3 regions of the Rhizobium sp. CC-YZS058 genome follow, and region 1 is predicted to be linked to each of the others. Evidence: riboswitches for the same ligand, from Rfam matches in the RefSeq annotation. Region 1 holds a riboswitch; each other region holds the start of a gene.
The links. A riboswitch is a leader RNA that binds a small molecule or an ion and turns the genes downstream of it on or off. The one in region 1 is predicted to bind thiamine pyrophosphate.
Positions count from the first base shown of each region.

Region 2: linked by a shared signal. The riboswitch ahead of U8330_RS13745 (FAD-dependent oxidoreductase) and the one ahead of thiB (thiamine ABC transporter substrate binding subunit) in region 1 are both predicted to bind thiamine pyrophosphate.
Region 3: linked by a shared signal. The riboswitch ahead of U8330_RS06430 (ABC transporter permease) and the one ahead of thiB (thiamine ABC transporter substrate binding subunit) in region 1 are both predicted to bind thiamine pyrophosphate.

Region 1 is NZ_JAYESJ010000001.1:3,692,367-3,702,889, forward strand. It holds gene U8330_RS17680 (ABC transporter ATP-binding protein/permease) at 1-1,201, shown strand, start outside; gene U8330_RS17685 (ABC-F family ATP-binding cassette domain-containing protein) at 1,220-3,046, opposite strand; gene U8330_RS17690 (thiamine diphosphokinase) at 3,049-3,699, opposite strand; TPP riboswitch at 3,777-3,885, shown strand; gene thiB (thiamine ABC transporter substrate binding subunit) at 3,931-4,953, shown strand; gene U8330_RS17700 (thiamine/thiamine pyrophosphate ABC transporter permease ThiP) at 5,007-6,614, shown strand; gene U8330_RS17705 (ATP-binding cassette domain-containing protein) at 6,611-7,384, shown strand; gene U8330_RS17710 (M48 family metalloprotease) at 7,605-9,140, shown strand; gene U8330_RS17715 (RNA polymerase factor sigma-32) at 9,212-10,078, opposite strand.
Region 2 is NZ_JAYESJ010000001.1:2,852,522-2,863,044, forward strand. It holds gene U8330_RS13715 (patatin-like phospholipase family protein) at 1-499, opposite strand, end outside; gene rsmD (16S rRNA (guanine(966)-N(2))-methyltransferase RsmD) at 633-1,193, opposite strand; gene U8330_RS13725 (pseudouridine synthase) at 1,200-3,350, opposite strand; gene U8330_RS13730 (nucleoside deaminase) at 3,424-3,873, shown strand; partial or broken gene U8330_RS13735 (thiazole synthase) at 3,910-4,677, opposite strand; gene thiS (sulfur carrier protein ThiS) at 4,679-4,876, opposite strand; gene U8330_RS13745 (FAD-dependent oxidoreductase) at 4,873-5,856, opposite strand; TPP riboswitch at 6,057-6,168, opposite strand; gene U8330_RS13750 (GNAT family N-acetyltransferase) at 6,312-6,848, opposite strand; gene U8330_RS13755 (hypothetical protein) at 6,853-7,467, opposite strand; gene ileS (isoleucine--tRNA ligase) at 7,656-10,523, opposite strand, start outside.
Region 3 is NZ_JAYESJ010000001.1:1,331,703-1,342,225, reverse strand. It holds gene U8330_RS06465 (aldehyde dehydrogenase (NADP(+))) at 1-55, opposite strand, end outside; gene U8330_RS06460 (putative bifunctional diguanylate cyclase/phosphodiesterase) at 277-2,244, opposite strand; gene U8330_RS06455 (dimethylarginine dimethylaminohydrolase family protein) at 2,388-3,266, opposite strand; gene thiD (bifunctional hydroxymethylpyrimidine kinase/phosphomethylpyrimidine kinase) at 3,358-4,173, opposite strand; gene thiE (thiamine phosphate synthase) at 4,170-4,832, opposite strand; gene U8330_RS06440 (hydroxyethylthiazole kinase) at 4,829-5,605, opposite strand; gene U8330_RS06435 (ABC transporter substrate-binding protein) at 5,602-6,552, opposite strand; gene U8330_RS06430 (ABC transporter permease) at 6,583-7,338, opposite strand; TPP riboswitch at 7,468-7,572, opposite strand; gene U8330_RS06425 (GGDEF domain-containing protein) at 7,681-8,898, opposite strand; gene U8330_RS06420 (hypothetical protein) at 9,227-9,409, shown strand; gene U8330_RS06415 (helix-turn-helix transcriptional regulator) at 10,033-10,500, shown strand; gene U8330_RS06410 (hypothetical protein) at 10,433-10,523, shown strand, end outside.

The DNA.
Region 1 (10,523 bases):
TGCCGCCTCGGCCTCGATCCTCAGCCGCATCGTTGGCCGCAAGCTGGTGCGCATCAATGCCGACCGCTCCTCGCGCGAGGCGGAACTGCGCTTTTCGCTGATGCATGCGAGCGAAAGCATGCCGGCCATCACCGTGGTCGGCGGCGAGGCGAGCGAGCGGCACCGGATCGGCGAAAGCATCACCGCCGTGCTGCAGGTGATGAAGCGCCTGGCGCTGGCCAATACCAATCTGACCTGGGTTTCCGCCGGATATGGCTGGGCGGTGGTGGTGGTGCCGATCATCGTGGCGGCGCCCGCCTATTTCTCCGGCGGCCTGAGCTTCGGCCAGCTCATGATGTCGATCGGCGCCTTCAACCAGGTGAATACGGCGCTGCGCTGGTATGTCGCCAATTTCGGCGCCATCGCCGAGTGGCGGGCAACCCTGATGCGCGTGACGGACTTCCGCCAGACGCTGACCGACATGGAGGAGGAGTACCAGCCCGAGCAGGCGATCGCCTATCGCGACACGGCGGGCCAGCTGACGCTCGAGCGGTTGGAGATTGCCAATGCGGTGGATGAGGCGCTGGCAAAGGCCGGCGGCTTCCGCCTGGTCGAAACGCCGGTGACGCTGCTGCCGGGCGAGCGGATCATGGTCAATGGCGACCATCACGTGAACCGCAAGCTGCTCTTCCAGGCGCTGGCCGGTCTCTGGCCCTGCGGCGCGGGCACGATCGGCCTGCCGAAGCAGGAAGAGATGATGTTCCTGCCGCAGACCGCCTATATTCCGGACGGGACGCTGCGCGAAGCGCTGGCCTTTCCCGATCCGGCCACGCAGTTTGCCGATGACGCCCTGCAGGCCGCCTTGACCAAGGCCGGGCTCGGCCATCTGTTCGGCAAGCTCGATACGCGGGCGCGCTGGGAAAAGGTGCTGACCACGGAAGAGCAGAAGGCCATTCCCTTCGTGCGGCTGTTGCTGAAGCGGCCGCGCTTTGCCGTGTTCGACGAGGTGCTGGAGGGCATGGAGCCGGACTGGAAACAGCGCATGACGCGGCTTCTGACCGGATTGCCGGACACCGCCATGCTCTATATCGGCCGCTCCGAAACCTATCTGAAGATCATGAAGCCGCGCGTCCTGCATCTGCGCGCCATCGAACCCGAGGCGGGCAGACAGGACGATCCGGATGACCGGGATCAGCCGCGCCCTGTCGCCAAGGTGGTCTGAGCGCGCCCTCCCTCGCGCTTAGCCCTCCAGCTCCTCGCGCAGCATTTCGAGCTCCAGCCACTCCTGCTCCATGGCCTCGACGCGGGCCCGCAGCGTTTCCAGCTCCTTGGCGAGCGTCGAGAACCGGGTCGGATTCTTGGCAAAAAGTGCGGGATCGGCCATTTCGGCCTCGCGCTTGGCAATTTCGCCCTCCGCCTTTTCCATTTCCTTGGGCAGGGTATCGAGCGCGAATTTCTGCTTGAAGGAAAGCTTGCCCTTGCCGCCACCGGCAGATTTCGCCGCAGGGTTGGCGTCCGCGGCCTTGGCCTTCTCGCTTTTTTCGGCGCGCTTGCGCTCCTCGGCCGCGCCCTTGCGCTGCGCCATCATGTCGGAGTAGCCGCCCGCATATTCGATCCAGCGCCCGTCCGGCGCGATGGGATCGGCAGGGGCGATGGTCGAGGTCACCGTCCGGTCCAGGAAGTCACGGTCGTGGCTGACGAGGATGACCGTGCCGGCAAAGCCGGCGACGATCTCCTGGAGCAGATCAAGGGTCTCGATATCGAGGTCGTTGGTCGGCTCGTCGAGGATGAGCAGGTTGGTGGGCCGCGACAGGATGCGCGCCAGCATCAGCCGCGCCCGCTCGCCGCCGGAAAGGTTCTTGATCGGCGTGCGCGCCTGCTCCGGCTGGAACAGGAACTCCTTCATATAGCCGGTCACATGGCGCTGCTCGCCATTGACGAGCAGGGTCTCGCCGCGCCCGTCCGTCAGGTAATGCGCCAGCGAGGCCTCAAGGTCGAGATCCTCGCGGCGCTGGTCGAGGGTGGCGATCTCCAGATTGGTGCCGAGCTTGACACTGCCCTCATCCGGCGCCAGCTGGCCGGTCAGCATCTTCAGAAGCGTCGTCTTGCCTGCCCCGTTCGGGCCGACGAGACCGATGCAATCGCCGCGGTGAACGCGGATGGAGAAGGGCGAAACGATGGTGCGCGGGCCGTACTGCTTGGTGATCTTCTCGGCCTCGATCACCAGTTTGCCGGATTCCTGCGCATCCGAGACGCTCGCCTGCACCGTGCCCTGCGGCCCCTTGTGGCCGCGATACTGGCTTCTGAGATCCTGGAGCGCGCCGAGCCGGCGCATGTTGCGCTTGCGGCGTGCCGTCACGCCATAGCGCAGCCAATGTTCTTCCCGCTCGATCTGCTTGCCGAGCTTGTGCTGTTCCAGCTCTTCGGCCTCCAGCACCTCGTCGCGCCAGGCTTCGAAGAAGGCGAAGCTCCTGTCGAGCCTGCGCGAACGGCCGCGATCGAGCCAGACCGTGGCGGTCGAGACCTTTTCGAGGAACCGCCGGTCGTGCGAGATCAGGATCAGCGCCGAGCGCGTCTTCAAAAGCTCGCCTTCCAGCCATTCGATGGTCGGCAGATCCAGATGGTTGGTCGGCTCGTCGAGCAGCAGGATATCCGGCTCCGGCGCCATGACGCGGGCCAGCGCCGCGCGCCGCGCCTCGCCGCCCGACAGGGAAGCCGGGTCTTCCTCGCCTGTGAGGCCAAGATGCGAGAGCAGATAGGCGACCCGGTACGGATCATCCCCCGGTCCGAGGCCGGATTCCGCATAGGCCTGCACCGTGCGATGTGCGCCGAAATCCGGGGCCTGTTCCAGATAGCGCACGGTGGCCGAGGGGTGGCGGAAGACCTCGCCCGATTGCGGCTCCACCATGCCGGCCGCCACCTTGAGCAGCGTCGACTTGCCGGAGCCGTTGCGGCCGACCAGGCAGAGACGGTCGCCCGGCTCGAGCTGCAGGCCGGCACCGTCGAGCAGCGGGGTTCCCCCGAAGGTCAGCACGATGTCGTCGAGTTTCAGAATGGGTGGTGCCATGGTCAGGCTCCCGTCATGTCAAAGGGCCGGGCGAGCAGAAGCGCGCGGCCGGCGTTAAGCGTTAGGGTCACAGGCCCTTCCGCCACGTTGGAAATGGTCCGTGATGCCCCGAAGGGCAGGTCAAAGGCAGACAGCGGATAGCGGGCGCCGGCGATCGAGAGGCCGTTCAGCGCATCGAGCCCGAGCACGGAGAAGAGTGAGCCCTGGGGCAGGTCGACCGAGAGCCGGCCGTTCATCACCGGATAGGCTTCCTCCTCTCCGCTCGTCAGCAGCACCGCGATGCCGCGTTCGGCGAGCTCTACGGCATGCATGAGATGCATGAGCGCATGGTCGCTGCGCTCGCCGCCAAGCGCACCGACGAGGATCAGCCGGCTTGCCCCGCGCGCAAGCGCTGCGGCAACGGCGATCTCGCCATCCGTCTCGTTCTTGGCAGGCGGGTAAGGCTCGCGCGGCACGGCGTGGTAGGCGGCGCCCAGCGCTGTCGGCGTCGAGTCGAAATCGCCGATCCAGACCTCCGGCCTCAGGCCGAGTGCTGCCGCATGGCGCATGCCGCCATCGGCGGCAATCACGCGCGCGCCGGCAAGCGCTGCGGCAAGCCGGTCGGTCACGGTGACGGGGCCGCCGAGAAGAATGGCGAAGGGACTGTCGGTCATCGCACCGCCATAGCGCGAAGCGTGGCCTAGGGCAAAGGGCGATCTTGTCAAGCGCGGGCGCCCCGTCTACATCTCGCCTTGCTCTAACGGGGTGCCTTTCGGTTTCGAAGGGCTGAGAGGCCGCCTGGCCAACCCGCGGAACCTGATCCGGCTAACACCGGCGGAGGGATTAGACGCAGGCGCACCGCCGCTCTTTCCCCTTTGACGACGAACGAGAGAAGGAGACATGCGATGCGTGGCCGATGGCTGACTTCCCTGACCCCCGTTCTGGCGCTTGCGGCGCTCGGTCTTGCGACCGGCCCGGCCGCCGCCGAGGACAAGCGGGTGACCGTCTACACCTATGAGAGCTTCACCAGCGAATGGGGCCCTGGCCCGAAGATCGCCGCCGGCTTCGAAAAGACCTGCGGCTGCACGGTCGACTATGTCTCGGTCGCCGATGGCGTCGAGCTGCTGACCCGATTGAAGCTTGAAGGCGCCTCCTCCAAGGCGGATGTGGTGGTCGGTCTCGATACCAATCTTGTGGCCGAGGCCAAGGCGACAGGCTTCTTCGCGCCGCATGGCCTCGACGCAGCCGCACTGAAGGTTCCCGGTGGTTTCTCCGACGAGACCTTCCTGCCCTATGATTACGGCCACTTCGCCTTCGTCTACGACACGCAGACGCTGAAGACGCCGCCGAAGAGCCTGAAGGAGCTGGTCGAGGGCGATGCGTCGGAGAAGATCGTCATCGAGGATCCGCGCACCTCGACACCGGGTCTCGGCCTGCTGCTCTGGGTCAAGGCGGTCTATGGCGATGAGGCGCCGGCGGCCTGGGCGAAGCTGAAGGACCGCGTGCTGACGGTGACGCCCGGCTGGTCGGAGGCCTATGGCCTGTTCACCAAGGGCGAAGCGCCGATGGTGCTCTCCTACACGACCTCGCCGGCCTACCATATGGTGGAGGAAAAGACCGACCGCTATCAGGCGGCCGCCTTCTCGGAAGGCCATTACATCCAGATCGAGGTGGCAGGCCTGACCAAATCCAGCCACGACCCGGCGCTTGCCAAGGCCTTTCTCGCCTATCTCACCGGCAGCGAAGCGCAGACCGTTCTTCCCGTGACCAACTGGATGATGCCGGTCGCGACACCGGCCTCGCCGCTGCCGGACGCCTTCTCCAAACTCGTATCACCGGAAAAGACGCTGCTGATCCCTTCCGAAGACGTTGCGAAGAACCGCAAGGCCTGGGTGGATGAGTGGCTGGCGGCCATGAGCCGGGGCTGACGCCCTTGGCCCGTTCGCCGCACCCTTCCGTGCCGCAGCGGACGGCGGGCCGGCTGACGGTGGTGTTCGGCGTGGGGGCGCTTGCGGCCATCGCACTCTTCGTCCTCGTGGCGCTCCTGTCGCTCGGCCTTGCCACGCGGGACGAGGCTCGAGGCGGCGGGCTTTTCGATACCTATGTGCTGAACGCCGCGCGCTTCACCGTGCTGCAGGCGACGCTCTCGACGGCGCTGTCCGTTCTGCTCGCCGTGCCGGTGGCGCTGGCACTTGCCCGGCGGCGGCACTTCCTCGGCCGCGTCTGGCTGTTGCGGCTGATGGCCCTTCCGCTTGGCCTGCCGGCACTCGTGGGCGCCCTCGGCCTTCTCGGCATCTGGGGCCGGCAAGGGGTGATCAACCGGGTCTTCGAGCTGCTCGGCCTCGGTCAGCCGCTGTCGATCTACGGGCTGCAGGGGATCGTGATCGCCCATGTCTTCTTCAACCTGCCGCTGGCCGTGCGGCTGATGGTGGCCGGACTCGACCGGATACCCGGCGAATACTTTCTGCTTGGCGCCAATCTCGGTCTCTCCCGACTTTCGCTGCTCCGCTTCGTCGAGGGGCCGGTGCTGCGCGCGCTGATGCCGGGCATTGCCGGGCTCATTCTCATGCTGTGCGTCACCAGCTTCACGCTGGTGCTGACGCTGGGCGGGGGTCCGGGCGCGAGCACCATCGAGGTTGCCATCTACCAGGCGCTGCGCTTCGACTTCGACCCTGGCCGCGCGCTCAGCCTGGCCCTCGTCCAGCTGGCGATGACGGGCCTTCTGCTAGCCGGTCTGTCGCGTCTGGGCAGGCCGGCGCTGGCAGAGGCGACCGGCGGGCGGATCCAGCGCCGGTTCGACGGCGCGACGGCGGTGGCGAAGATCGGCGATGGCGCGGTGATCGCGCTTGCTGCGGTCTTCGTGGCCAGTCCGCTTGCCGCCGCGGTCGATGCAGGACTTCGCGCCGATCTCGGCCGCCTCGCGCGCGATCCGATGGTCCACCGTGCGACCATGACCAGCCTGACGATGGCAACCGCATCGGCACTTCTCGCCGTGCTCTCGGGCCTCGCCATGCTCAAGGCGCAGCAGGTGCTCGCCGCGCGGCGCGGTCGCCGGGCAAATGGGTTTGGACCCGCGCGGCTGATCGGCCTCGGCGTGTCCGCCGCGAGTTCCCTCGTGCTGCTGGTGCCGCCGGTCGTGCTCGGCGCAGGCTGGTTCCTTGCCCTGCGCCAGATCGGCGATGGGGCCGCCTTTGCGCCGGCCGTCATCGTCGCCATCAATGCGGTCATGGCCCTGCCCTTCGTCACCCGCATCCTCGCCCCCGCGCTCTTGACCCATGCCGCGCGAACCGGGCGGCTGGCGGATAGTCTCGGCCTGCATGGCTGGAGCCGTTTGGCACTGATCGACTGGCCGGTCCTGCGCAGGCCGATCGCCATGGCCCTTTCCTTCGCCGCCGCCCTGTCGCTCGGCGATCTCGGCGCCGTGGCCATTTTCGGCTCGAACGAGCTCATCACCCTGCCCTATCTTCTCTTCAGCCGCATGGGCGCCTATCGCAGCATGGACGCGGCGGGACTGGCGCTTCTGCTCGGTCTCGTCTGCCTTCTGCTGACGATGATCGGCACCGCACGCAGCGACACGGACCGTCCATGACCCCGCCTGCTCTTCCCGTCTCCCCCATCCCGGGCGCACCGACTCCGAATGTGCCGGCCTTGACCTTGAGCGAGACCCGCATCCGGTTCGCCGCCACCGAGCTTCGCTTCGACACGCAGATCCCCATGGGCTCGCTGGTCGCGGTCGTGGGTCCATCCGGCTCCGGCAAGTCGACGCTGCTCAATCTCGCAGCCGGGTTCGAACAGCCGGACAGCGGCCGGGTGCTCTTTTCCGATCGCGACATGACGGCGCTCGGCCCGGCCGAGCGCCCGGTCTCCATCGTCTTTCAGGACCACAACCTCTTCGCCCATCTGGATGTCGCCACCAATGTCGGCCTCGGCATCGATCCGGCGCTGCGGCTTCGCCCGGATGACCGGCAAAGGATCGCGGCCGCTCTGTCGGCCGTCGGTCTCGATGGCTTTGAAGGTCGGCAGCCGCCGACGCTGTCCGGCGGCGAACGCCAGCGGGTGGCGTTGGCCCGCGCTCTCGTGCGGCGGCGGCCCATTCTCCTGCTCGACGAGCCCTTCGCCGCCCTTGATCCCGGCCTTCGGCGGGAGATGACGGCGCTGATCCTGGCGCTGCACCGACGCGAGGCGTTGACGACGCTGATCGTGACGCACCATCCCGACGACGTGGCGGCGCTGGCAGACGCGGTCCTCTTCCTGTCCGACGGCCGCATTCTGCTGCAGGAGGAGGCAGGCCGGTTCCTGTCCCGTCGCGCGCCCCCGGAGGTAGCCCGCTTTCTGGGCAGAGCGGCGGAGCAAGGCTGAAGGATCTTGCCGTCTGCCACAATTTGACCGCCCGCCTGTGGCACCCGCGAAGGCGGATCGAGAGGGGTCCCGTTGCTGTTACACAACGCGGCAAGTATTTCGACGCGGAACGCTGTTCATCTCTCCCGCGAATCCGTTAAGCGGAAGCCTTGCGAAACGGGCGGCGGACAGAGGGCGCAGGCGGACAGCGACTGCGCCGCGCGGGACATGGGCTGAAGGCATGAACGACACCAGGCGGAGCAACCGCGAGCACAGGATCGGAGCAGGGGTTGCAGGCGCATTTGCGCGCACTCCGCGCCGGCTCGCGCAGCTGCTTGCCGGTCTCTCGCTCCTGACGCTTGCCAGCTGCACGACGGCCATCGAGCAGAGCTACGAACCGAGCGTCGCCCCGTCCTCCACGCCGCAGATCGTCGACGAGGTACAGAAGAACGATCCGCGCGCGCAAATGGGGGCGCGCGAGCACCCGCGCATCGTCGCCAGCTATGGCGGCGAGTACAAGGACGAGAAGACCGAGCGTCTTGTTGCCCGGATCACCGGCGCGCTGACCGCGGTGTCGGAAAACCCGAACCAGTCCTACCGGATCACGATCCTCAATTCGCCGGCGATCAACGCCTTCGCGCTGCCCGGCGGCTATCTCTATGTCACCCGCGGCTTGCTGGCGCTCGCCAATGACGCCTCGGAGGTGGCGGCCGTTCTTTCGCATGAAATGGCGCATGTGACCGCGAACCACGGCATCCAGCGCCAGCAGCGCGAGGAGGCGGAGGTGATCGCCAGCCGCGTCGTCTCCGAGGTGTTGTCGAGCGACCTCGCCGGCAAGCAGGCCTTGGCACGCGGCAAGCTCAGGCTTGCCGCCTTTTCGCGCAACCAGGAGCTCCAGGCCGATGTGATCGGCGTGCGCATGCTGGGCGAAGCCGGCTACGATCCCTATGCCGCGGCGCGTTTCCTCGATGCCATGGCCGCCTATGCGCGCTTCTCCTCGGTCGATCCCGATGCCGACCAGAGCCTCGACTTCCTGTCCAGCCATCCGAGCGCGCCGCAGCGCGTGGATCTCGCCCGCCGCCACGCCCGCGCCTTCGGCGCTGAAGGGACGATCGGCGATCGTGGCCGCGACTATTATCTCGACGGCATCGACGGTCTGCTGTTCGGCGACAGCCCGCAGGAAGGCTATGTCCGCGGCCGCACCTTCCTTCACGGCAAGCTCGGCATCCGCTTCGACGTGCCGGAAGGGTTCCGGATCGACAACAAGGCCGAGGCGGTTCTCGCCACCGGCCCCGGCGACATCGCCATCCGCTTCGATGGCGTCGCCGATACGGAAAAGCGCAGCCTGACCGATTATATCGGCAGCGGCTGGGTGACCGGGTTGAAGCCGGACACGATCCACGCGATCGACATCAACGGGTTGGAAGCCGCAACGGCGCGGGCCTCGGCCGAGCGCTGGGACTTCGACGTCACCGTCATCCGCATCGACAGCCAGATCTATCGCTTCCTGACTGCGGTGCCGAAGGACATGCCGGCGCTCGAACCGACGGCGGACATTCTGCGCGCCTCCTTCCGACGCATGACGCCGCAGGAGGTCGCGTCGCTGAAGCCGCTGCGGATCCGCGTCGTAACCGTTGGGCCGAACGATACCGCCGCCACCCTTTCGGCCCGGATGCTGGGGACCGATCGCAAGCTCGACCTGTTCCGCATGCTGAACGACCTGCAGATGGCAACCCCGCTGCGGCCGGGCGACCGCGTCAAGATCATCACCGAGTAACGCCTCTGCGAACGAGGAAAGCCCGCCGATTGGGCGGGCTTTCGGGGCAGGGAAGGATGTGGCGGCGCCGGTCAGTGCGCGGTGAGCGCCAGCTCGGGCGCCTGGGCAACAAGCGCAACTTTCAGCTTTTCCAAGGCGCGGGTTTCGATCTGCCGCACACGCTCTTTCGAAATGCCGAGATCGGCGCCGAGTTCTTCGAGCGTCGCGCTGTCTTCGGACAGGCGCCGGGCACGGATGATCTTCATTTCGCGGTCGTTCAGGCTTTCCAGAGCGTGGCCGAGCCAGGTGCGGCGGCGCTCCTGGTCGATCATGTCGGTCACCTGTTCGTCCGGCAGGGGTGCCGCACAGGCGAGCAGGTCCAGCCGCTCGCCGCTGTCGGATTCGCCCGAAGAAATCGGCGCCTGGAGCGATGTGTCGCTGCCGGAAAGCCGGGCATCCATCGTCTGGACATCAGCCAGGCTGACGCCGAGCGCGGTGGCGATTTCCTCATGCACGGCGCGTGCGGTCAGTTGACGGTTTCCTTGGGCGAGCTTGGCGCGCAGGCGCCGCAGGTTGAAGAACAGCGCCTTCTGGGCCGAGGAAGTGCCACCACGCACGATCGACCAGTTGCGCAGGACATAATCCTGCATGGAGGCGCGGATCCACCAGGTGGCATAGGTGGAGAACCGCACATCGCGACTCGGCTCGAACCGGGCGGCGGCTTCCAGAAGCCCGATATGGCCTTCCTGCACGAGATCGCTCATCGGCAGGCCGAAATGACGGAACTTGGCCGCCATGGAAATGACGAGACGCATATGCGCCATGGCGATCTTGTTGCGGGCCTCCTGGTCGTGATTGTCCTTCCAGGCCTGGGCGAGTTCCTGCTCCTCGCTGCGCTCCAGATAAGGAGCGGCCATGGCGATCTTGATCATGCGACGATCTGCCGAAAGATTTTTCATGAGAGAACTCCATGGCGAGCTCCGGATGCGCATCCGGGCATTGCGAAACGGGAAGAAAAAAACGAGACGACATTGGATGCGTCGCTGGCGCGTGGCGCCGACCCGGAAAGACCGGGGTTCTGCAGCTTGACCTTGGGTGGCTTGACCTGCACGCGAGACGCCCTATCTGGCTTTTCATCGACAGAGACGACCCTTGCGGCAGCTCCGGCTCGGTTTCGAATATCGGCGCCAACGGACGGCGCGCAGATACGTGTTTCGAGACCCAACGTCCTCCAACGCACGTCCCCGGCAAAAAGTTCCGGGCGCTCTCCTGCTTTTCGCTGGCCCCTATTCCTGTGTGCGGCGGTGACCGGCACGTTTTGCGGCTTGATGGAGTGGTTAAGACTGCGTTAACATTCCCCTACCCTGCTCTTCGCCGCCATGACGGCGCGACACGGGCGGCAGG
Region 2 (10,523 bases), 840 kb from region 1:
CCTTGCGCAGATCTCCCGTCATCAGGTGCGCCTCGCACTGGCCGTAATAATCGGTCGCGACGATGGTCAGCGGGGTTCGCAGGCCGGCGAAATCGAGCGGGATGCTGTCCGGCAGGAATCCTTGGAGAATGCGTTCGAGATGATAGGGGCCGAAGCCGAAGCCGCCGCTGGCGATCTCCGCCCAGCGGGTGGGCCGCGCCTTCCACAGCCGGCCCATCAGCTGGTCCCGCCGCGCTACGCTGGAAAGCACCAGCGCCCGGATCTCCTTTCCGGTGAGACCTGCGGCATAGGCGGCGCCGAGGATCGCGCCAATCGAGGCCCCCGCGATCGCCACCGGACGGAGGCCAAGCTCGTCCAGCGCTTCGAGAACCTGGATATGGGCAAGCCCCCGCGCCCCGCCGCAGCCGAGCGCAAGCGCAAGGCTCGCCGACCCCTGATCGGCGGAAGGCCGGCCGGCGGGCGCCGGATCTGTGGCGTGCGGCGTGGCGGAGGGAGCCATGTGCGCAGCCAGAAAGGCAGTCGTCTCGGGGGATGAGACTGAAGAGACGGAGGTTGGAGAGAGAGGGGCTGGGGAACTGCGCCCGAGGTCCTGCTCGTCTGTAATGCGCCGCCTCCTTCTTGGCCGGTCCGGCTCAGGCCGGCTCGAAACGGTAGAAATGCATGCGGGTGTCGCCGAACTGGCGATCATCGAGGCTGCGATAGCCGGGCCCGGGCGCCGGCACGACATCGGCCCGTTCTTCAAGCACCACGAGCGCGCCCGCCACCAGCCAGCCGCCGCGCGCCGCTGCGGCAAGCGCGCGGTCGCCGAGCCCCTGCCCATAGGGCGGATCGGCGAACAGCAGTTGGAAGGGTTCCACCGTGCCGATGCCGCCGAGGTCGGTGGCATCGCGGCGGTAGATGCGCGCCCGCCCGGTGAGGCCGAGCGCCTCGATATTCGTGCGCAGCAGGCCCCGCCCCTCGGCGCTCATTTCCACGAACAGCCCCTGTCGGCACCCGCGCGACAGAGCCTCGAGCCCGACCGCGCCGGTACCGGCAAAGAGATCGAGCACCCGCGTGTCATCCAGACTGTCGGGATAGCTGTGGCTCAGGATGTTGAACAGGCTTTCGCGCGTCCGGTCCGTGGTCGGCCTGATATCGGCCGAGCCCGGCGCCGAAAGGCTGCGGCCCCGCAGGCTTCCGCCGACGATCCGCATCGCCGCCTAGTTCCCGCGCCCACGCGGCTTGCCGCCGCCCGGTCGGCCGCCAAAGGGCTTGCCGCCCGAAGGCCGCGACCCCGACGGCTTCGACCCGAACGGCTTGGATCCGGACGGTTTGGACCCGGACGGGCGGCCGCCAAAACTCTTTTCGCCAAAACTCTTGCCCCCCGAAGGCTTGCCGCCTGCGGGCCGGCCGGAGAGATCCCTGCCGCCGCGCGGAGCCTCAGCACGGTCTCCGAAACTCCTGCCGCCGGAGGGGCGATCGCCGAAGCCACCCTCGCGGCCGCCGCGGCTGAAGCCGCCCTCGCGACCACCTTTGCCGAAACCGCCCTCGCGGGCGCCCCTGCCGGCGCCGCCCTCACGGTTGCCTCGGCCGAAACCGCCCTCGTCGCGCGGGGCCGGCGTGCTGGCGCTGATCCATTCGCCTTCGGAATCGACGGTGCGCGCCGCGCGCGGCGTGCGGCGCGGTGGCGCGCGATCCTCGGTCTTGCGATCGGGATCGAACTTGCGGGCGCCCTTGGTCAGTTGGCCCTCCGCGGTGCGGCCATAGCGCTTGCCGCGCGGCACGCCATCGGTCTGGTCGCGGCGGATCGGCGCTTCCGCGGCCTCCCCTTCGGCCCGCTTTTCGGAGACAGGCCGTGCGCCGGGCGCCATCCAGACATTGGCGGTGCGCTTGCGCTGCGCCGGCTGGCGCTTCGGCCGCGCCTCGAACCGCTCTTCGTCCCGCCCACCATCGCGGCCACCCCGGCCGCCGTCGCGGGCATCGCGGCTCTTCCAGCCGGCATCCTTGCCGTCGCGGCCTCCCCGGCCGGCATCCCTGCTTTCCCGGCCTCCCCGGCCGGCGTCCGGCCTGGTATCGAGCCGGGCGCGCAGGCGTTCGCGGCGGTCGCCGTCATCCTCGCGGAAGCTCGAACGCTCGCGGCCGGCGCTGCGGGTCGGCGGCGCATCGGCCTGTTCCTCGGTCACGGCCGGGGAATCGTTGAAGAGCGGCGCCTCGAAATTGGCCTTGGCTTCCTCGATCAGGCGCGGGCCCAGCTGGTCGCGCAGCATGCGGCCGCGGATTTCCTGCGCCGCGCCTTCCGGAATTTCGCCGAGCTGGAAGGGCCCGTAGGACACGCGGATCAGACGGTTGACCTCGAGGCCGAGCGCGCCGAGCACATTCTTGATCTCGCGGTTCTTGCCTTCGCGCAGGCCCATGGTGATCCAGACATTCGAGCCCTGGACCTTGTCGAGCGTCGCTTCGATCGAGCCGTAGAGCACGCCGTCGACGGCGATGCCGTCCTTCAGCTTGTCGAGGTCCGCCTGTTCGACGGCGCCGTGGGCGCGCACGCGGTAGCGGCGCAGCCAGCCGGTGGAAGGCAGCTCCAGAACCCGCGCCAGACCGCCGTCATTGGTCAACAGCAGCAGGCCTTCGGTGTTGATGTCGAGGCGGCCGATCGAGAGCACGCGCGGCAGCTCGTCCGGCAGGCGGTCGAACACGGTGGGCCGCCCCTCCGGATCCGAATTGGTGGTCACCAGCCCGGCAGGCTTGTGATAGAGCCAGAGGCGGGTCCGCTCGATGCCACGGATCGGCTGGCCATCCACCTCGATCCGGTCGGACAGCGTGACATTGACGACCGGGGTCTCCAGCACGACGCCGTTCAGCGCCACGCGGCCTTCCATGATCATCCGCTCGATATCGCGCCGCGAGGCGACCCCGGCGCGCGCCAGGATCTTGGAGATGCGCTGCGGCGCATCCTCGCTGGTGGCGAGCGTCTCGGCCTTGCGGGCCCGGGCCGGCTTGCCGTCCGCCTTGTCGAAGCGCGGACGCGGTGCCCGCGTCTCATCGCGATCTTCGCGGGCAGCGCCGAACGACCGCGGCGGCCTGGCTGCGCCGGGCTTGCCTGCGCCGTGCTTGGCGAAATCGGGCTTCGTATCGCGGCTGCGGCCTTCCGAACGGGCCTCGCCCCTGCTCTCGCCGCTCGAACCGGCCCTGGCCTTGCCAGCGCCGAACTTGCCGGCGCCGAAACTTCCGCCACCGGGCTTGCCGGAGCCGGACGCATTGCGCCCTTCGCCCTTGGGCGCCGAGGAGCGGGAGGGCTTGAAGCCGGAGGATTTGCTGCCGGTGGGGCGGCCGGATGCGGCGCCGCGCGGGGGCTTGTCTTTGGATGTCATTTGTGTTGCCTGCCTTTTCGGCTCTCCTATCAGGTCGGGGCCAAAGGGTTAAGAGGAAATCGGCGCGCAAGGGATGGTCGGGACCGGCGGTTACATGGACGTGGCCTTGCGCGAGGCACGCGCGGCCGGCGCACGGGGCGAAGTCCCGGTGGGCGCGGTCATCGTCGTGGACGGCGCCGTAATCGCGGCCGCCGGCAACCGCACGCGCGAGCGCTCCGACCCGACTGCGCATGCCGAGGTCGAAGCCATTCGCGCCGCCGCGCAGGCGCTGGGCAGCGAGCGGCTGACCGAGGCGGATCTCTACGTGACGCTGGAACCCTGCGCCATGTGTGCCGCCGCCATTTCCTTCGCCCGGATCCGACGGCTCTATTACGGCGCCGAGGACGCAAAGGGCGGCGCGGTGGACCACGGCCCCCGCTTCTACCACCAGCCCACCTGCCATCACGCGCCCGAGGTCTATTCCGGCCTCGGCGAGGTGGAGGCGGCCCGCATCCTCAAGGACTTCTTCGCCGCGCGGCGGTGACCGGGACGGCGAACCGTCACCCTTCAGGCAAAGAGAGAGCGCCCGGCCGATCACCGGCGTGGACGGCACGGCCATGTCGCGCGGCTCCAGCATGCCGGCGCGGTAGGCGCAGGCGCCGGCCGCGACCGCCTGGGCAAAGGCTTCGGCCATGGCCGGGGGATCGGCCGCGCCGGCAACGGCAGTGTTGAGCAGCACCGCATCATAACCGAGCTCCATCACCGCCGCCGCATGCGAGGGACGCCCGATCCCAGCATCGACGATCAGCACCGTCTCGGGAAAGGCGGCGCGCATGGCTTTGAGCGCAGTCCAATTCTGCGGCCCCATGGCGCTGCCGATCGGTGCGCACCACGGCATCAGCAGCGCGCAGCCGGCGTTGAGCAGCGTCTCGCCGACACCCAGATCGTCGGTCGTATAGGGAAAAATCTGAAAGCCATCGGCGGCGAGAACACGGGCCGCCTCGGCGAGCTCGAAGACGTTCGGCGCCAGCGTGTCGTGGTTGCCGATGACCTCGAGCTTGATCCAGTTGGTCGCAAACAGCTCGCGCGCCATCTGCGCCGTCAGGATCGCCTCGCGCGCGCTGGTGCATCCGGCCGTATTGGGCAGCACGCGCACGCCCAGCTCGCGAATAAGCCCGAGGAATGCGCCGCCCTGCCGCCCGCCGGCCATTTCCCGGCGCAGCGACACGGTGACGATGCCCGTCCCCGACCGCCGCACCGCCTCCGAGAGCACGGCCGGCGCCGGATAGCCTGCCGTGCCGAGCAGCAGCCGCGAGGCGATCGTCTCGCCATAGAGCGTGATCGTCATCTCAGCCTCCCTGCATCGGCGAGAGAACCTCGATGCGGTCGCCCGGCCTGAGAGGATGGGCGGCACGCTCTTCGCGGTGGACGAGTTCGCCATTGACGGCGGTCGCCAGCCAGTCGCCCTCGAAATCAAGTGCGGTGAGCAGCGCGGCCAGGCGGTCGACCGCGCAGTCCACGGTTTCTCCATTCACGGTCAGGATCATGCCGTTTTCCTTTCTGTCGTCATGCGGGAAGCGGTCAGGCGCGCCGCAAGCTCCAGGGCGAGTGCCGGGGCAAGCAGGAAGCCGTGGCGATACATGCCGGCCAGCGCAAAGCCCTCGGCCGTTTCGACCAGGCGCGGCACATTGTCGGGAAAGGCCGGGCGCACGCCGGTGCCGGTCTCCACGATCCGCGCTTCGGCAAGGGCGGGATGCAGCGCATAGGCAGCGTTCAGCAGTTCCATCATCGAGCGGACGGACACAGGGCCGGCATCCTCGGTCTCGATCATCGTCGCGCCGACCATGAGGCGGCTCCCGCCGCGCGGCACCAGATAAAGGGGATGACGCGGATGGAGGAGGCGGACGGGGCGGGACAGGGTGATGTCGCGGGTTTCGAGGATCAGCATTTCCCCGCGGACACCGCGCAGCCCGGCGATCCCGCCGATGGCATCCGGTCCCCGGCAATCGACCACGACCTCGTCCTTTCCGCCCGGCAAGGCCTCCTGACCGAAGAGAAAGCGGACGCCCTGTCGCAGGGCGGCATCGTGGAGCCCCTGCAGCGCCTTGCGCGGATCGAGATGCGCCTCGGTCTCGAAGAAGAGGCCCGTATCGAAGCGATGGCCGAGATCGGGCTCCAGCGCCGCGATTGCCGCAGCCTCCACCCGGCGATGGCCTGTGGTCCGCGCAGCGAACCGGGCAAGATCTGCCCGGTCGCGCGGGTGGCTGAGGACGAGCGTGCCACGCTGCGTGACCGAACCGGGCACTGCCGCTTCCCACCAGGCGGCGGCCGTGCGGCCACGCTCCACCACGCTCGGGTCCGCCACCTCCCCTTCGCAGAACGGCGCCAGCATGCCGCCGGCCCAATGCGAGGCGCCGAGGCCGATGGCGGGACGACGCTCGACCACCGTCACGTGAAGTCCGTGACGCGCCAGCTCCAGCGCCGCAGCCAGGCCGGCGACGCCCGCACCCCGAACGACGACGCTCATGGCTTTTGCCTGCGAGAGACGGCCAGAGCCGGCCATCCTGCGACAGCGAGAGGAAGGACGGGAAGCGGGCAAGCAGGGTGCGATGGCTCGTTCGATCGCGGCATCATCGTCAGGCGCATGGTGCAGGCTCCGACCAAAAGGAGACCCGTTCCTGCCGCAAGAGGATGATACCACGAAGGCGGCACGCGCTGCGCGCTCGGCCCGAGATGGCTGCACCGTCCCTCCGCCAGCATGAACTGGATCAGGTTCAACGGGTCACTGCGCGCTCAGGCAGTTTCTCAGCCCCCTGCCGGGGCTCCCCTGGTGATGGGGGAAGACTGCCCGAGCGAGCGGGAGGATGTCAAGATCGTGGTGAGACGGCCGCAGGGGAACCGCGTGAGCGCGGCCGCAAGAGGCCTGAAGACAGGAGGCGACCAAAAGGCCGCGGCACCGGCGTCGAGACGATGATCCCTCGCTCAGCCTTCAGCGAAATCCTTCAGCGCCTGGCCGTCGAGCCGGTAGCGGATCCATTCCCTCTGGGGGGCGGCGCCGATGGCGTTGTAGGCGCGGATGGCGGGTTCGTTCCAGTCGAGCACGCTCCACTCGAAACGGCCACAGCCTTCGGCGACCGCGATGCGGGCGAGTTCGCGCAGCATCAGGCGGCCGGCGCCGGCGCCGCGCGCTTCGGGCGTGACATAGAGGTCTTCGAGATAGAGACCGTTGCGGGCGAGCCAGGTGGAATAGCTGAAGAACCAGACGGCAAAGCCGATCGGCTCCGCCTGTCCGGGAGATTGCTCGTTCCCTGCCGGCGCGGCATCGCAAAGCCGCTCGCAGATGAGCGCCTGCGTGATCGAGCCTTCGCCGAAGATCGACTGGGTGACGCTGTCGAGCGTCGCCTCGACCTCGTGCAACGCGCGCTCATACTCGGCAAGTTCCCGAACGAAGCGCAGGATGGTCGGTGCGTCCGCAGGGGTCGCGCGGCGCAGGCGCAGGCAAGACGGTGATGAAGTCATGCGCTTAGAAAATCTGCCACCACTGCTTGCCGCTGCCTTGGATCTGCGCGGCCTTCTTGCGCTCGCGCTCCTTCTGCTGCTCCGGCTCGCCGAGATCGGCCATGGCCTCTTCCGGCACCTGGCGATAGGCGAGCGGCGGATCCGACAGCGACCGACGCTGGTCGGAATAGGCGCCCATCTGCAGGCGGCGGGCTTCGCGATAGGCCTCCGTCTGTTCAGCCGCCGTCAGCTGGCGGCCATTGGCCGAGGCCTTGGCGAGCGGCGATACATAGCCGGGCGTATTCTTGTTGGCGTCTGCCTCTTCGCGCAGGCGCTGGCGCGTTTCCTCCGGGCTTTCCACCCAGGCCGGATTGTCGGCCACGGCCGATTTCTGCGGCGCGACGAGGGCGACGCGCTCCTGGGCCGGCGGCAGGACAAGGCCGGGCCGCGGCTGGTATTTCAGGTTTTTCGGCGCGCCCGACTCCATGCTGACCGAAGAGCCGATGTCGTCCATCAGCTGCTCGCCGGCGGTCTTGTCCGTTCCGTAGGTTGGGCCACCGATGCAGCCTGTGAGGGTCAGGCCCGCGACGAGAACCGCGACGAGGCCGGCACCGGCCCGAAACTGTCGTGTCATACGCATGAAATCCTTCCAGCCAAGCCTTCTGCCCAGTGCCCCTTGCCCCGAGCCCCTTGCCCGCGGACCACGCGCGCCCCGCCTGTCCGCTCTCGTCCCCTTGGCGGAGAAATCCGCCGAATTTCAGGCAGATCTACCGGATTATGCGCAGGAGCGCAATTGACCCGGCAGAGCTGCCGCTGATCACGGCGCCCTCAGGCGCCGTAGCCGAGCTCGCGCAGCGCCGCCGCATCGCGGGCCGAGACATCGGGGAACGCCGGATCGCTGCCGACATCGGTCGTCACCTTCCAGGAGCGGGCGCATTTGGTGCCTGCCGCCAGCGTCGGCTCGACGGCGACCGTCGGCACATCCTCCAGTCGGAAGGCCGCCTGCGGACCCTGTCCCGCCAGCACGGTGATGCCGGAGGTGATGCAGATCTCGGCGAAATCGAGGCCATCGAGGGCCGAAAGCAGCGCCGGATCGTCGATGTGAACAGTCGGTGCGGCCTCGAGCGAGGCGCCGATGCGCTTGTCCTTGCGCTCGATCTCCAGCGCGCCGGTGACGGCGCGCCGCACGGTGCGCACCTTGCGCCAGGTCTCGGCCACCGCCTCGTTCCGCCACTCGGCCGGAATGGCCGGGAACTGTTCGAGATGAACGGACACGGCAGAGGGGTCGCGCGAGAGCCAGGCTTCCTCGGTCGTGAACGGGATCATCGGCGCGAACCACAGCACCAGGCAATCGAAGAGCTTGCGGATGACGTGGAGCGCCGCACGCCGCTTGAGGCTCGATGGCGCCTCGCAATAGAGCGTGTCCTTGCGGATGTCGAAATAGAAGGCGGACAGCTCGACATTGGCGAAATCGGTCAGCGCCCGGGTGATGCGCTTGAAGTCGAAGTCGTCATAGGCCTTGCGCACCAGCTCGTCGAGCTCGGCGAGGCGATGCAGCATCAGCTTTTCGAGATCCGGCAGATCGGCATAGGCGATCTCCTCGCCCGTGTCGTGGGCGAGCGTGCCGAGCATCCAGCGCAGCGTGTTGCGGATCTTCCGGTAGGCGTCGATGTTGGTCTGGATGATCGTCTTGCCGACGCGAAGGTCTTCGGCATAGTCCGAGCTCATGACCCACAGGCGCAGGATATCGGCGCCGGCATCCTTCATCACGTCCTGGGGCGCGGTCACATTGCCCTTGGACTTCGACATCTTCTCCCCCTTCTCGTCCATGATGAAGCCGTGGGTGACGACGGCATCATAGGGCGCGCGGCCGCGCGTCGCGCAGCTTTCGAGAAGCGAGGAATGGAACCAGCCGCGATGCTGGTCGGAGCCTTCCAGATAGACATCCGCCGGCCATTTGAGATCCGGGCGGTCTTCGAGCGTGAAGGTGTGGGTCGAGCCCGAATCGAACCAGACGTCGAGAATATCGGTGACCATCTGCCAGCGGTCGCCGTCATGGCCATTGCCGAGGAAACGCTCCTTGGCGCCGGCCGCGAACCAGGCATCGGCGCCTTCCTTCTCGAAGGCCTCCAGGATGCGGCCGTTGACCTCCTCGTCCTTCAGGACCTCGCCGTCCTTGTCGGCGAAGACGCAGATCGGCACGCCCCAGGCCCTTTGACGGGACAAGACCCAGTCCGGCCGCTGCTCGATCATCGCGCGCAGCCGGTTCTGGCCGCCGGCGGGGACGAAGCGGGTCTCGTCGATGGCGGAGAGCGCGCGCGAACGCAGCGTCGTGCCGTCGCTAAGCGTCTTGTCCATAAAGACGAACCATTGCGGCGTGTTGCGGAAGATGACCGGCTTCTTCGAGCGCCAGGAATGCGGGTAATCGTGCTTGATGCGGCCGCGCGCGAACAGCGTGTTGGCGGCGATCAGCGCCTCGGTGACACGCTTGTTGGCATCGCCCTTCTTGCCGTTGTCGTCGAGCACGCGGGCCGCGCCCCCTTCCGCCGAGGGGCCGAAGCCCGGCGCCTCGTCGGTGTAGAAGCCGGCATCGTCGACCGGGAACGGGATCTTCGTCTCGATGCCGCGGGCCTCCAGCGCCCGCACATTCGCCATCCAGGCCTCGAAGTCCTCGCGGCCATGGCTGGGTGCGGTATGCACGAAGCCGGTGCCGGCATCGTCGGTGACATGGTCACCGTCGAGCAGCGGCACGGCGAAGGTATAGCCGAGATCGGCGAGCGGGTGGGCGCAGGTGATGGCAGCGAGTTCGCCGGCCTCGACCGTCCGCAGCCGCCTGTATTCGAGCTTGGCCTTGGCGAAGGCCTCGCCGGCCAGCTTATCCGCAAAGATCAGCTTTTCGCCGGGCTGGGGACCAAAGTCGTTGGTGGCCGCTGTGACCTCATAGAGGCCGTAGGAGATGCGCGCCGAATAGGAGATCGCCCGGTTGCCGGGGATGGTCCAGGGGGTCGTGGTCCAGATGACGACGGACGCGCCAGTGAGACTGGAAGGCGACAGCGTTTCCAGTTCGACCTTTGGATCCGGGAGACCATTCTGCTCATCAAGCTCTCCTGCCGAATACCAACGCGCTTCAGCGTTCTTCAACAAGCGGGAATTGGTATCTACCGCCACGGGAAACTTCACCCAGATCGTGTCGCTCTCGACCTCGTGATACTCCACCTCCGCTTCGGCCAGCGCGGTGCGTTCCACCACCGACCACATGATCGGCTTGGAGCCACGATAGAGCTGGCCGCTCATGGCGAGCTTCAACAGCTCGCCGGCGATGCGGCTCTCGGCGTGGAAGTTCATGGTCGTATAAGGATGGTCGAAATCGCCCTCGATGCCGAGACGGCGGAATTCTTCCGACTGGATGTCGATCCAGCCCTGGGCAAACTCGCGGCATTCCTTGCGGAATTCGTTGATCGGGACCTCGTTCTTGTCCTTGCCGCGGGCGCGATAGGCCTCCTCGATCTTCCACTCGATCGGCAGGCCGTGGCAGTCCCAGCCGGGAACGTAATTGGCGTCGCGCCCGCGCATCTGGAAGGAACGGGTGATGACGTCCTTCAGCACCTTGTTCAGCGCATGGCCGATATGGATATTGCCGTTCGCATAGGGCGGGCCGTCATGCAGCACGAACTTGTCGCGGCCGGCGGCGGAGGC
Region 3 (10,523 bases), 2.4 Mb from region 1:
CGCCATTCGTGCCATGCACGGCCTTGGCGCCGATCAAGAGATCACCGGTAAACATGGTCGTTTCCTTCCTCGCTTCGTCGACCGGCGCTCGGAGCACCGGTTTCGTAAGCTCCTCATGCCGGATAAGGGGGGCGAAAGGCAACAGGCGGCGTGCAGCCGGGTCGGGGCCCAGCTGGAGCATGTTCAGGGATGACGGGATTGATCGGACCTGCTTCATTCTCTCTTTTCCCCCGCTTTGTCCGAAGCCGAAGCGATCGTGCTGCGGCAGGACATGCTCTACCCGAGGCGCGAGGCGGCGCGCGGCGCATCCGGCATGCGCGCGTCGATCCAGTCGATCAGCACGTCCATCGGCACGGGACGCGAGAAGAAATAGCCCTGATAGGCCTCGCAGCCGAGCGCGCTCAGCACGCGCAACTGCTCAGCATTCTCGACGCCTTCGACGATGCACTCAATGTCGAGCGTGCGGCAGAGACCCTGGATCGATGCGACGATCTTGCGGCCGGACACATTTTCCAGGCCCGCCACGAAACTGCGGTCGATCTTGACCTCGTCGATCGGCAGGCGGTGCAGATAGCCGAGGCTCGATTGACCGGTGCCGAAATCATCGAGCGCCACTTGCGACCCGAGCCGACGCAGAAGGGTGATCGATTCGACCGCCGTGTCGAAGTTGCGGATCACCGCGGTCTCGGTGAGTTCGAAGATGATCCGCCGCGCGTCGATCCGCCCCTCGCCGATCGCCGCGATCAGCGCGAGGATGGTGGGAGACGAGGTCACGTCATGGGCCGAGAGGTTGAAGGAGAGCTTGATGCCGGCCGGCATCTTCTCCATCTCGCGCAAGGCCTTGCGGAACAGCGCCAGGGTCAGGGGATGGACGAGACCCGTGCGTTCGGCCACCGGAATGAACTGGTCCGGCCCGATCCGCCCGAGATCCGGATGGTCCCAACGGGCGAGAGCCTCGACCGCGAAGACGGCGTTGTTGCGGCCGGAGACGATCGGCTGGAAGACGACGGAGAATTCCGCCTCGAAATCCGCGCCACGCAGCGCGGTCTCGATCGCCTGGCCGGAGCGGATCTTGTTCTCGTGATCGACCGAGTAGAGCGTTGCAAGGCCGAGCCTGGCGCTTTTCGAGCTGTAGAGCGCATAGTCGGAGCGGTCGAACAGCGTATGGGCGGTGGTGCCGGCCTCGGGAAAGGCCGCCAGCCCGCAGGAGCAGCCGATCGAAAGCGAGATGGCATCGACCTCGTAAGGCTCGGCGAGCCGATCGCAGATCGCCTGCGCGACGATCAACGACTCCGGGCCGGGCCTGGCGATGAGGAACCCGAATTCGTCGCCGCCGAGTCGTGTCACGACGATCTCGTCATTGGCAAAGCTCGCCAGCCGCAGCCCGACCTGGTCGAGCAGCCGGTCGCCGACCAGATGCCCATAAGTATCGTTGACCGGCTTGAAGCGATCGAGATCGATCGTGCCGACCGTGAAGGCGCTGCCGGACGCGGCAGAGGCCGCGATCAAGTCTTCCAGGCGGGTGAAGAAGTAGCGCCGGTTCGGAAGACCCGTCAGCATGTCGGTATGGGCGAGCCGGGCATTCTCCAGCGCGAGACGCTCCGTTTCCGATTGCTTCTGCGCCAGGGCGGCCTGCGACTGGATGAGCCGTGTAAAGCCATAGAAGCTGTTGAACAAAACCTGCAGCATCACCACGGTGACCAGCAGAATATTGAGCGCGATCGCGTAGAAGACCGTATTGCCGAGGTGAATGTAATAGATCGCGTAGGGAATGGTGACGAGCAGCGTCACCACCACCGCCGCCTGCGGCAGATGCATGAGACAGAAGATGCAGCCGATCACGGTGACGGCGATGAAGATCGCCACATGGCCCTGTTCGTAGGGACCGCCATATTCGTTCAGCACCAGCGACCAGGTGATATAGGCGACGGCGATGATCCCGGCCAGCCGCACGGTGCGCCGCAGCTTTGCAACGACATCGCGCGGGTCGGTCTTCTGATGCCGGCGGACAAGCCAGACGAGCGTGCGCACCACGCAGATCGACACAAGAACAAAGGGCACCGCAACTGTCAGCGCCCAGGGCGCAATGTCGCGGTGGGTATAGGCGACGGCGACGGCATTGACGGTCAGGAGGAGATAGAGAAGCGGAACCTGACGCTGCAGCTCGATCAACTGCGCTGCCGCAAGATCCGATTGCTGCGTATCGATCATCAGCCAGGCAAAGAACTTGGACAGTCTCGTCATGATGGGCCGCGCCCCTCCCGTTTTCTCGATGATGACGGGAATGGGCTACATCTCTGTTAAGAGCGGATGCCCAGTCTTCGCATAGTTACCGAAGATTGACGCAATTGCGGGGCAACAGGCGGGCGCGCCGGTCGGCGGGCGCCTTACAGCCCCTCGCGCAGCACCGGTCGAACGAGGCAGGTCGGCCCGCCCTCGCAGGCGATGCAGAGCGCATCGGCTGCGAAGGTCGAGACCGTGCAGCCTGCAGCTTCGAGAGCGGCCTTGGTCTTCGGATAGCCGTCGATCATGATGACAGCGCCGGGACTTGTCGGCAGCACGTTGAGGCTGAGGCCCTGGCTCGCGCGGAACTCGTCCTCCGGCGCCTCGACCAGCGCCAGGCCCCATTCCTCAAGCAGTTGATAGAGCGCCGCCGGCAGAAGAGGCGAATGGACGAGCGCCGTGTCGCGCGTCAGCGGGCTGATCAGCGACAGAAGGTGCAGGCAGGCGCTCTCGCCCTTCCAGCTCGGCAGGTCGTAGCTCAGCACGTCGATGGACAGCGGCGCCAGGATATCGGCCAGCTGCACGATTCCCTCTTCATTGGTGCGGAAACCGCGGCCGACGATCAGCGTCTGCGCGTCCAGCCAGAAACAATCGCCCCCTTCCACCGTGCCCGGCGCCTTGATGCGGCCGAGAATGGGGATGCCGGCCTTTTTGTAGGCGGCCTCGTGCAGCGCGACCTCGCGCTCCCGCGCCGCCTTGCCCATGCGCAGCAGAACCGCGCCCTCCCGGGTCACGAGCGAGGGGTCGCAGGTGAACATGGCATCCGCGAGCCAATCCCCCCGGTCCTCGATCCAGAGGATTTCCGCGCCCGAACGGGCGACGAGGCCGGCAAACTGCTCATACTGGGTGGCCGCGCTTACCGCGTCGAAACCCGGCCCATAATGCCAGGCGGCAGGATCGGCTTTCGAAAGGCTCGGCCCCGGCCGGCGCATGAGGACGCGCGCCAGCGTCTGCGCCATGTCCTGCGCACCATAGTCCGCCATGTCGGTCTCTCCCTGTTCGTTCGGCCGGGACGCTACAGCGCCACCTGGCCCGGCGGCAAGATGCGATCCCAGGCGGGTCGCACCGGAGAGGTCAGGCGGCACCGTCTTCGGCCGACCACCAGGCATGGAAGTGATGCACCGGCCCTCGCCCCGTACCGATGCCGAGCGTGCGACCGGCAGCGAGCGCAGCGGTCAGATAGGCCTTGGCTGCCGTGACCGAAGCGGTCAGCCCCTTGCCGCGGGCAAGGCCTGCGGTAATGGCGGCTGCCAGCGTGCAGCCGGTGCCGTGGTCGTGCCGGGTCTCTATGCGCGGCACCGTGAAGCGGCGCAGGCCTTCGGCATTCAACAGGATGTCCGTGCTGTCCGGCCCTGCCCCATGCCCGCCCTTGACCAGCACCGCGGCAGCGCCGAGCGCCAGAATCGCCTCGCCCTGGGCGATCATCTGCGCCTCGCTTTCGGCCATCGGCAGGCCTGTCAGCAGGGCGGCTTCCGGCAGGTTGGGCGTGACCAGCGCCGCGCGCGGCACCAGCCGGGTTCGCAGCGCTTCGATCGCCTCTTCCTGCAGCAGCCGGTCGCCGGAGGTGGCGACCATCACCGGATCGAGCACCACCGGACCGGCAAAGCCCGCCAGTCCCTCGGCGATCGCCTCGATCGTCGCGCAGCGCGAGACCATGCCGATCTTCAGCGCATCCACCCGCAGATCGCCGAACACGGCGTCCATCTGCGCTGCGACCATGGCGGGCGAAACGTCCTCGACGCCGGTTACGCCCCGCGTGTTCTGCGCAGTGATGGCGGTCACGACGCTCGCGCCATAGGCACCGAGGGCCGAGAAGGTCTTGAGGTCGGCCTGGATGCCGGCGCCGCCGCCGCTGTCCGAGCCGGCAATGGTGAGAGCGATCGCCGTCATGCGCCGCGCTCCGCAAGCGCCGCATCCACCGCAGCCCGGAAGGCACGCGCCGTGCCGACGACGTCTCCCGAGCGGAACAGGGCGGCGATGACCGCCACGCCATCCGCCCCGGCGGCGATGACAGGCGCCACCCGGTTGAGGTCGATGCCGGCAATGGCACCGACCGGCAGGTCGGGCCGTTTCTCCGCGAGGCCCCGGCGCAGCGCGCGATAGCCGTCGAGACCGAGCGGCGGATTCGTATTGACCTTCGACGCCGTGGCGAAGACGCCACCGATGCAGGCGTAATCGATCGGCGCGGCCGCGGCATGCTGCGCGTCCTGCTCCGTCTTGACCGTCAGCCCAATGATCGCGAAGGGGCCAAGCAGCCGCCGGGCCGTTTCCGCCTCCAGATCCTCGGCACCCAGATGCACCCCGTGCGCCCCGGCGGCGAGCGCCACATCGACACGATCATTGATGAGCAGCGGCACGCCACGTCCCTCGATCGCCGCCCGGATCGCCACCGCCTGCTCGACCATGCGGCGGGACGAGGCCTGCTTGTCGCGATACTGGACCAGCGTCGCGCCGCCCCGTACGGCCTCGGCCGCCAGGACGGCCAGATCCGCCACATCGGCGAGCGATCCGTCCACGATCGCATTCAGCCGGAAATCGACCGTCGTCATTCTGCGTCTCCCTGTCCTGCCACAAATCGTCCTGCCGCAGATTGTCCTGCCGCATAGCGCGCCCGCGCCTCCAGCGTCTGCCCATCGAGCGAATAGAGGTGGTCCAGCAAGGCCGTGCCGAAGCTGCCGGGGCCGGATGCGCTTTCCGCGGCCAGTTCGGCCGCCACACCCGTGATCGACAGAGCGGCGGCCGCCGCCGTGAAGGGATCGGGCTCCACCGCCATGCAGGCCGCGATCACCCCGCCAGACAGGCATCCGGTCCCGGTGACCGCCGCCATCAGGCCATGGCCGTTCTTCACGTCGATCAGTCGGGCACCCTCGCGAAGCCGGTCCGCCGGTCCGGTGGTGATGCTGAGGCCGTCGGAGCGCTCGCCGATCAACGCCATCTCCGCCCGGTTGCCGCGCACCGCGCTCGGGCCGCGCTCGATCAGCAGGCGGGCGAAGGCGAGCCGGCTTTGCGAATAGTCGCAATGGACCGGATCGAGCACCCAGGGAATGCCGCGCGCGGCCGCGCCCTCTACCGCCGTCAGGATCACCGCCCGCCGGCCGGCATCCAGCGTGCCGAGGTTGACGGTCAGCGCATCGGCACGTCCCACGAAGTCCTCGATCTCCTCGGGCGACGCGGTCATCGACGGAATGCCGCCGACCGCCGTAATGCCGTCGGCGGTAAACTTCTGGACCACCGTGTTCATCAGGCAATGCACGCGCGGACGCCGGGTTCGCAGCCGTTCGAGGATTTCGGCCGCCTGTCGGCCCGTAAGGATGCCCGTCATCGGCCGAGCTCCACGGCAAGCGAGGCGATGTCAGGCGCTGCCTTCAGAAGGCCTGCCTCGACCAGGAAGGTCCCGAAGCGCCGGTAGCGCGCGGCATCGAGCGCCGCGGGGCGCTTGGCAAAGCGGGGCAGCGTGTCGGCAAAGGCCTGGCGATTGAGCGCATCGTCGAGGGCCGGATAGGCCTTCAGAAACAGATCAAGCGACTCCTGCGGGTGATTGGTCAGGTAGATCGTTGCCTTTTCCACCGCCGCCAGGAGGCGCGGCAGGCGCGGATCGTTGATCAGATCATCGCGGGTGACGAAGATCAGTTCGTCATAGGCCGGAACGCCGTTCTCCTCGGGAAAGAAGGCGCGCCCCTCATGACCTTCGAGCCGCATCTGGGTCAGCTCGAAATTGCGATAACCGCCGATCGTCGCATCGACCTTGCCGCCGATCAGCGAGGGGGTGAGCGCGAAATTGACATTGACGAAGGTGACGGTGGCCGGATCGACATTGGCGGCCGTCAGCATGCGCTTGACCAGCGCATCCTCGAAGCCCGAGACCGAGAAGCCGATCGTCTTGCCCTGGAGATCGGCAATGCCCTTGATCGGGCCGTCCTTCAGCACCGTCAGCGTGTTGAGCGGCGTTTCGACCAGCGTGCCGAACCGTTTCAGCGGCAGCCCGGCTTCGCGATCGAGATAGAGGCTCGGCTGGTAGTGGAGGCCAATCTCGGCCTGGCCAGCCGAAACGAGCCGCGGCACGGAGGAGGGATCGGAAGGCGGCACCAGCGTGACCTCCAGGCCCTCCTGCGCGAAGAACCCCTTCTCCTGCGCCACAACCAACGGCGCGTGATCGGGGTTGACGAACCATTCGAGCATGACGGTCAGCCTGTCCGCTGCAGCGGCAGGCGGGGCGCTTGCCAAAGCGGTCGCTGTCAGGAGAACGGCTGCTGCAAGAAGGCGCAGGATCGGTCGGGGCATCGAATTTTCCTAAAACTGTCAGTCGGATGTGGGTGGGGTTTCGCGCGCCCAGGGGGCGAGACCGGCGGTCAGCCGGTCGATGGCGAGGCGCAGGACCACGCAGAGGAGCGCCAGCAGCGCCATGGCGGCAAAGACCATGTCGGCCTGCATGCGCGCATTGGCCTGCACCATGACGAAGCCGAGGCCGCCGGAGGCGCCCACCCATTCGCCGACGACGGCGCCGAGCGGGGCGAGCGGCGCGGCGACCCGCAGGCCGGAGACGAGGCTCGGCAGAGCCAGCGGCACGCGCAGGCGGGTCAAGACCTGGAACGGGCTTGCCGCCGTCAGCGCCGCCGCATCGAGCACGGCCGGCGGCGTGCGGTTGAGCCCGTCGGCAAAGGCGGAGGCGACGGGGAAGAAGATGATGATCAGCGTCATCGCCACCTTGGAGGCCATGCCGAAGCCGAGCCAGAGAACGAGGATCGGCGCCAGCACGAAGACGGGAAAGGCCTGCAGCACCACGAGCATCGGCCAGGCAATGCGCCCGATCCGGGGACAGGCGGCGAGCCCGAAGGCGACCGCTGCACCGAACAGGCTGCCGAGCACGAGCCCGGCCCCGATCTCGCCGAGCGTGATCGCGGTCTGGTCGAGGAGGAAGTCCCGTTGCCGCCACAGCGTTGCCGCCACCGCGGCGGGCGCCGGCAGCACATAGGAGGGCAGCAGCCTTGCCGCGACTGCTCCTTGCCAAAGAGCGAGGACACCGAGGAGGCCGAGCGCCGCATGCCGCGCCTGCATGGCGGATCAACGCTCTGGCTGGCGGCGGGATCGGCGGAAGGCGAAAAGCGGGACGGCAGCACACATCAACGATCTCCTGACACACATCATGGAGATCCGAGCAAGCGAAGACGGGGGAAGGTGCATCACCGAAGCGCCTGTTTCCGTTCCTACGCCGGTATGACCCGGATCAGGTTCAAGGGTCCAGGCTCCACGCCCATCTCAGCACCGTCCGGTGCTCCCCTCGGAAGAGCCAAGGAGTGGCGGGAAAAGGCGATGATGTCAACCGGGCATCCACCGGATGCTCCGGCGTCGCCTCACACGGATCGTTCCCGCACGGCGTTCGTGTTGTTGATCCGAGCGTCAGCCGGTGGCGGCCCTTGCCGGATAGGCGGGAACTTCGGTTTCCTCTTCGCCGGGCAGCGGGGGGTCGAGCTCCGTTTCGACGCGATTGCGGCCAGCCTGCTTGGCGCGGTAGAGCAGCCGGTCCGCCGTGGTCATCAGCGAGCGCAGCGTATCGTCGGTGCCGACAGCAACCAGCCCGGCGCTGAAGGTGACATGGCGGGTCACGGCCGTTTCGGCGAGAACCTCCACCGTAAAGCGGGCGGCAATTGTTCTGAGAAGCTGCTGGGCGGTGGCGAGATCCCGGCCGACGAGCAGTGCCGCAAACTCCTCGCCCCCCATGCGGGCGACGCAGTCCTCTTGACTGAGGACGTCTTTTGCAACGCGCGCGAAGATCGTCAGCACCTGGTCGCCGGATTCATGGCCGTAGCGGTCGTTGATCTGTTTGAAATTGTCGAGATCAAAGAGCACGAGCAGGGGCGCGGAACCCGCATCCGCCGAATGGGCGGCGATGACGGGCGTCGCGCGCTGCGTGAAGGCGCGGCGATTGTCGAGCCCGGTGAGGAAATCCGTCTGCGAGGCGCGGAGCAGCAGGTGGCGGCTTTCCTCGCGGGTCAGGGAAAGAAGCGCCATCGGCGCCGCCATGGAAAAGAGCACGCCTTCGAACATGGTGAACAGGGCGACGCTGTCGAGAACGCCTTGCTGGTTCAGCGAATAGGCGAAGGGGATGACGACGACGCGCGCCAGATAGACCATGCCGTGCAGGCCGAAGACGACGGATGCCAGGACCCAGGAGCGCGTGGTTCCGGTCGTGCCGTTCAAGACCAGCATCAGCGCCAGCGTGAAGCAGGGGATGGCGATGAAGAAGCTGCCGACCGCGCTCCAGGCCGCGTAGGAGAGAAGCGGCCCGACGAAGAGCCAGATCACGCCGACGACACAGGATATGACCAGCACGGTCCGCGGCAGGCGCACACCCACAAACGGCATGGCGCCCGCCAGCAGCAGCAGATAACCGCTGACGATGAGGATATTGGTCACGCCCTGGCTGACGACCATGGGCAAGGTGGGCCTGCCGAGAAGCAGCGCACACCCAAGCCCCATGATCGCATAGCCGATGGTCCAGAAGGTCAGCTCGCGTGCGCGCTCGGAATTGAAGTGGCGTTCCCAGATCGTCATCACGGCGGCCACGGCCAGCGTTCCGAGGCCGATCGTATAGAGTGTGAAGAGACTCAACTGCATGATGACGTTCCGGTTTCGAATGCGACCATAGAGGCTCGGTTCTTTCCGGTTCCCTACCGCAGCCACAAGATTGCCGCGTTTGGTTGACAGCAGGTTACAACCTCACGGCGCATGCCCAATTCCGGCAATGCCACGGTGGCCAGCCTGTTGACAAGCTGTGGATAAGAGAACATATAGGGAACAGATCGAACGCCCCCGGCACAAGTTCCCTGCCCCGGTTCCGGGGGCGATTCGGTCTTCCAAGCCTTTGACGGCATCCGAGGAATGGATGGCAAGGGCCGAACGGCGGCATCGATCCGCCGGCTGACGGTCAAGCAGTGAGGTCGAGATGGAAGAGCAGATCGAAATTCGCGAGAGCGTGCGCATGCTTCTGGCCCAGGGCGAAGCATCGCGCCGGCGGGCTGAAGCCGCGCGTGAGGAAATGCGGGTTCGCGTGGCGGCCCTCTCCGCCAAGCCGGGCGAAAAGATCCTCGCCGCCATTCGCGAAGCGCGCGAGCGGACCAGCCACTGATCCCCTTCCCCATGGCGGCTGGCATCGGCAGGCCGCCCAACGCCAGGCCTGTCGGCCCCGATCGACATCCGGCGTCAGGAAAGGCCGGCCCGCTCTGCCTCTCGTCCCCTCGTGATGGCACGGGAGAAGTCTGATCGGCCGAGACCAGACGTTTGTTCGTCCTTGCTTCTTATTCCCCTCCCCCTGCGTTCGGCCTTGAAGCGTAATTGAACACGAACGAATCTACGGCGGAGCGACCGCGGCGCCGGCAGCACTCAGCGATCCAACCGGCTTTTCCGCAACCCTGACACTGTATCGACAGGTTGAACCGCGTACTGAACGCGAATTGGTCAGCGCTGTTTTACCACTTTGCGATCTTCGGCGCTCAGACCTTTGACATCATGGTCCGTTTGTGCAACGTCAGGACGCAGCGTGCAAAATTGCGCATATACTGAAAATAATGATACGGTGGAGGCATAAGCCCATTTACGATGGGCGATAATGTACGTAGACACTTACCAGAATTTCAGCACTAGCAAAAATAACTAGTCTGAGGACGTGTCGAACAGATGAGGTCCGGTTGCATAAGTCAATCCGCTCCAGCATCATTCACTGCGTTCTGACAGAACCCTACAGAGGCCCCTATGCCACTCATTCCCGGTAATCCGATCGACGTCTATGTCGGTTCTCGCATCCGCCTTCGCCGCCTGATGCTCGGCATGAGCCAGACGAAGCTTGCCGAACAGCTGGGCGTTACATTTCAGCAGGTCCAGAAATACGAGAAGGGCGCCAATCGCGTCGGCGCCAGCCGCCTTCAGCATATTGCCGACGTCCTGAAGGTGCCGATCAGCTTCTTCTTCGAAAATGGCGGCGAGCCGGAGAAGGAAGGCGGCCTGGGCGAAGCGCAGGATGTTGCAGGATTTGTCAGCACCAAGGAAGGCATGGAACTCAACCGCGCCTTCTTCGCCATCACCGATACGAAAGTCCGCCAGTCGATCGTCGCGCTGACCAAGTCGCTCGCCGGCAGCATGGGAGGAGCCGAAGATGACCAGCGTCGCAGAGCCGGCGGCGATGAGCTTCAGGCTGATCACGCTCGGGGAACTGACGCTTAGGAACGCAAGCGGGGCAGCGGTCA